DNA from 2 places in the Streptomyces sp. NPDC029159 genome. Region 2 is predicted to be linked to the other one. Evidence: riboswitches for the same ligand, from Rfam matches in the RefSeq annotation. Region 2 holds a riboswitch; the other holds the start of a gene.
What was found. A riboswitch is a leader RNA that binds a small molecule or an ion and turns the genes downstream of it on or off. The one in region 2 is predicted to bind glycine.
Positions count from the first base shown of each region.

Region 1: linked by a shared signal. The riboswitch ahead of gcvP (aminomethyl-transferring glycine dehydrogenase) and the one ahead of gcvT (glycine cleavage system aminomethyltransferase GcvT) in region 2 are both predicted to bind glycine.

Region 1 is NZ_JBVHWT010000021.1:10,353-12,801, forward strand. It holds gene ACZ4U4_RS29090 (DNA polymerase IV) at 1-456, shown strand, start outside; gene ACZ4U4_RS29095 (PRC-barrel domain-containing protein) at 504-884, opposite strand; glycine riboswitch at 999-1,096, shown strand; gene gcvP (aminomethyl-transferring glycine dehydrogenase) at 1,284-2,449, shown strand, end outside.
Region 2 is NZ_JBVHWT010000003.1:498,065-500,513, reverse strand. It holds gene ACZ4U4_RS09225 (AAA family ATPase) at 1-574, opposite strand, end outside; glycine riboswitch at 838-932, shown strand; gene gcvT (glycine cleavage system aminomethyltransferase GcvT) at 1,080-2,207, shown strand; gene gcvH (glycine cleavage system protein GcvH) at 2,362-2,449, shown strand, end outside.

The DNA.
Region 1 (2,449 bases), on a different contig from region 2:
TTCGAACAGCCGTGGTCGGCGCCGGGGCGGGTGCGGACCTTCGCCGTCGACGATCCGGCGCTACGCCCCGGGGACCCGCTGCCGCTGGTCGGCGGTGCGCCGACGCCGGATCCCGTACGGGGCGAGGCGGGGGCGGAGGCTACGCCGGGCACGGGCGGAGAGGGCGGCGCGAGCGGGATGCCCGGCGGTCCGATATCCAGATCCGGGCGTACCGATCCGGACGGCCTGGAGGCGGACGAGGCGGCGCCGGGCCGGGTGGAGCCGGGAGGGACGGAAGCGGGTGGCCAGGAGCCCGGCCGCCCGGAAGCGAGTCCCCAGGAGCAGGGCCGGGATTGCCGGGACCAGGGCTGCCCGGAATCTGACCAGGCAGGGGCGTCGTCCGGTGGTGAGCACGTACGGGAGGTGGATGCGCGCAGTCCGTCGTCTGCCACAGGAAACGCCTGCCACAGCTCGTAACCCGTGAAGCAGACGCGGAAAGGGAAGTCCGTACGCCGGGACGGCGGTCAGCTGTCCGACCCCGCGATGTTGCCGAAGTTCTTGTCGGCAGGGGGGCGGTTGACGTCCGTCGGGGAGGCGATGTCCAGCCGGTAGTGGTGGTAGAGCTGGAGTTCCTGCTCGGGGGAGAGGTGGCGGCCGACGCCGAAGTCGGGGGCGTCCTTGATCAACCTGCGGTCGTAGGGGATGTGCAGGGCGTCGTCGACCAGGCGGCTCGGCTCCAGAGGGACGAAGGCGTCGCGGCTGAAAAGTCCGGTGCGTACTGCCGCCCATTCGGGTTCGCCGGTCGCATCGTCGAGGTAGACCTCGTCCACGGTCCCGATCTTGGTGCCTTGGCGGTCGTATGCCTTGCGGCCGATCAGGCTCCGCGGGTCGATATCGGTTTGCACGGCCCCTCCAACTGTTCGCAACTGCCTTGTGACACCTACCAAACGGCACATCTCTTATGTCGGCCACTCGAAGGATCCCCCGGATGACGCGCTGGTAGGCTGGCAAATGGCCGCTGACCCCGTGCGGGAGAGTCCACGTCGTTCCGCGGCGCGGACGCCGAAGGAGCAAATCCTCCCCGGAAACTCTCAGGCACATGTACCGCTCGGACGAGGTCACTCTGGAAAGCAGGGCGGGCCACGGACGACGCAGCGCCGGAACCCCTCCTCACCGACGGTGAAAGCCGGGCCGCAGCCGCGGGCCGGTGAAGCTCTCAGGTTGAGATGACAGAGGGGGAGGCCGTCCGGGCACCAGCGCCGTGGTGCCCCTCGTAGGTCGTTGAGACCAGGAGGCCCCCGCAGATGACCACCCATCGCACCCCCTTGACCGAGCTGGAGCGCGGTACGCCCTTCGAGCACCGGCACATCGGTCCGGACCACGAGGCGCAGGCGAAGATGCTCGCGCAGGTCGGATTCGGTTCGCTGGACGAGCTGACCGCGGCCGCCGTACCCGATGTGATCAAGAGCGCCGAGGCGCTGGGGCTGCCGCAGGGCCGCTCGGAGGCGGACGTCCTCGCCGAACTGCGCGCCCTCGCCCAGCGCAACCAGGTCCTGTCGTCGATGATCGGCCTCGGCTACCACGGCACGTTCACGCCGCCGGTGATCCTGCGCAACGTCATGGAGAACCCCGCCTGGTACACGGCGTACACCCCCTACCAGCCGGAGATCTCGCAGGGCCGTCTCGAGGCGCTGCTGAACTTCCAGACGATGGTCGCCGACCTCACCGGCCTGCCCACCTCGGGCGCATCGCTCCTCGACGAGGGCACCGCCGCCGCCGAGGCCATGGCGCTCTCCCGGCGCGTCGGCAAGGTCAAGCAGGGCGTCTTCCTCGTCGACGCCGACTGCCTGCCGCAGACCGTCGCCGTCATCCGGACGCGCGCCGAGCCCACCGGCGTCGAGGTCGTCGTCGCCGACCTCACCGACGGCATCCCGGCCGAGATCGCCGAGCGCGGCGTCTTCGGCGTGCTGCTGCAGTACCCGGGGGCGTCCGGTGCGGTCCGTGACCCCCGCGCGGTCATCGCGCAGGCCCAGGAGCTGGGCGCCGTCGTCACCGTCGCCGCCGACCTGCTGGCCCTGACCCTCCTCACCTCGCCCGGCGAGCTGGGCGCCGACATCGCGGTGGGCACCACCCAGCGCTTCGGCGTCCCGATGGGCTTCGGCGGCCCGCACGCCGGCTTCATGGCCGTACGCGAGAAGTTCGCCCGGAGCCTGCCCGGCCGCCTCGTCGGTGTCTCCGTCGACGCCGACGGCACCAAGGCGTACCGCCTGGCCCTGCAGACCCGTGAGCAGCACATCCGCCGCGAGAAGGCCACCAGCAACATCTGCACCGCGCAGGTGCTGCTCGCCGTCATGGCCGGAATGTATGCGGTCTACCACGGCCCGGACGGGCTCGCCGCCATCGCCCGCCGCACCCACCGCTACGCCACGGTCCTCGCCGAGGGCCTGAAGGCCGGCGGCGTGGAGCTGGT
Region 2 (2,449 bases):
ACCGGGCCACCTCCGGCGGGACGTCGAGCAGCAGCAGGTGCGGACGGCGCCCGCCGCGGCGCGCGGCGCGGGCGATCCAGCGGCGCACCCAGCGCTGCGTCCCGCAGTCGTGCACCACCGCGCCCCGCCCCGAGCGCAGCACCCGGCGCAGCCCGAGGTAGTGCGCCACCCGGACGAGTGGCCGGTAGAGGACGTACGGCACCCGGCGCAGCCGGCCGCGCTCCCAGCGCTCGCGCACGTCCTGGGAGTCGACGCGGTGGACGGGGGCGCCGCCGTCGTCGGCCGCCGGGACGGCGCGGTGCATCAGGGTGCTCTTGCCGCTGCCCGGCAGCCCGGAGACGACGACGACCGCGCCCGCGGGGAACCGGAGTTCGGCCGGGAGCGCGGCGGCGGGGCGGGAGCGCAGGTCGGTGACGGCGGAGGCGGCGGGCGCCGGCGCCTCGCCGCGGGCCGGGGCCGTCGCCCGCGGGCCGTCCGGGCGCGGCTCCCGGGGTGTGCGGGGCGCGGGGACGAGACCGGGTGGCGCGGTGCCCCCGGCCCCCGGCATGGCCGTGCGCATGGCGTCGCTCTGCACCGTGATCGCCCCTCCCCCTCGGCGGGTCCGGGCGGCGCCCCGTCCCCTCCCCGCACAGTGTCAAGGAAAGGTAATGCGCTTCAAGGCGTGGGGTGTTCCGGTGCCCGGTCCCGGTGCGGTACGGGTCGCGCGGAGGCGCTCCGTCCGGTCGGCCCGGCGGGTTCCGGGTCGGGGCTCCTACGTGCGGCGTTCCCGTGCAATGATGTCGGCGCCACGTGCACTCCGGTGTTCCGCCGTGCACGGTCAACTGCATACCGGCCGCTTGAATCCGCGCGGGAGAGTCCCCGGCCGCGCGCCGGGGCGCCGAAGGAGCAAGTCCTCCCTTGAATCTCTCAGGCCCCTATACCGCGCGGGCGAGGCAGATCTGAAAAGCGAGCCGCGGCCCGGTCCGGGAGGCGGTTCCACCCAAGGTGCAAACCGGCCCGTTCGCGGGATTCCGGTGAACCTCTCAGGTTCCGATGACAGATGGGGAGACATGCCCTCTCATCCTGTCCGGGAGCCCACCATGACCGATGCCCCCCGCCGCACCGCGCTCGACGCCGTCCACCGCGCGCTGGGCGCGACCATGACCGACTTCGCGGGCTGGGACATGCCGCTGCGCTACGCCAGCGAGCGCGACGAGCACGTCGCCGTCCGCACCCGCGCCGGTCTCTTCGACCTCTCCCACATGGGCGAGATCACCGTCACCGGCCCGCAGGCGGCCGACCTCCTCGACCATGCGCTGGTCGGCAACATCGGCTCGGTGAAGCCGGGCCGCGCCCGCTACACCATGATCTGCCGGGAGGACGGCGGCATCCTCGACGACCTGATCGTCTACCGCCTGGGCGAGACGGAGTACATGGTCGTCGCCAACGCCTCCAACGCGCAGACCGTCCTGGACGCGCTGACCGCCCGGGCCGGCGGCTTCGACGCCGCGATCCGCGACGACCGCGACGCCTACGCGCTGCTGGCCGTGCAGGGCCCGGAGTCCCCCCGCATCCTCAAGGCCGTCACCGACGCCGACCTGGACGGGCTGAAGTACTACGCCGGACTGCCCGGCACGGTCGCCGGGGTGCCGGCGCTCATCGCCCGTACGGGATACACCGGCGAGGACGGCTTCGAGCTGTTCGTCCGGCCGGACGACGCGGCCGCGCTCTGGGAGGCGCTGCTGGCGGCGGGGAAGGACGCGGGCCTGGTGCCGTGCGGGCTGTCCTGCCGCGACACGCTGCGGCTGGAGGCGGGCATGCCGCTCTACGGCCACGAGCTGACGACGGCGACCACGCCGTTCGACGCGGGTCTGGGCCGGGTCGTGAAGTTCGAGAAGACCTCCAACGGCGGCGCCTTCGTCGGCCGCGCCGCGCTGGAGGCGGCCGCCGCGCGCGCCGAGGAGCAGCCGCCGCGCAAGCTCGTCGGCCTGATCGCCGAGGGCCGCCGGGTGCCGCGCGCGGGCTACGCGGTGGTCGACGCCGAGGGCACCGTGATCGGCGAGGTGACCTCCGGCGCGCCGTCGCCCACCCTCGGCAAGCCGGTGGCGATGGCGTACGTCGACGCCGCGCACGCCGCGCCGGGCACCGAGGGCGTCAAGGTCGACATCCGTGGCAGCCACGAGCCGTACGAGGTCGTGGCGCTGCCCTTCTACAAGCGGGAGAAGTAGCCCGCCTCCCCTGCGGGCGAAGTGGCCCGTAGCGGGACACCTCACCACCGATGGGGCCGCCGCGCCGGGCCGGTGCGGCCCGGCCGCCACCGGTGTGTCTCACTGTGCAAGACCCCTTTCACCACCACACCCTCGCGTACAGGAGAATCGACCCATGAGCAACCCCCAGCACCTGCGCTACAGCAAGGAGCACGAGTGGCTGTCGGACGCCGAGGACGGCGTCTCGACGGTCGGCATCACCG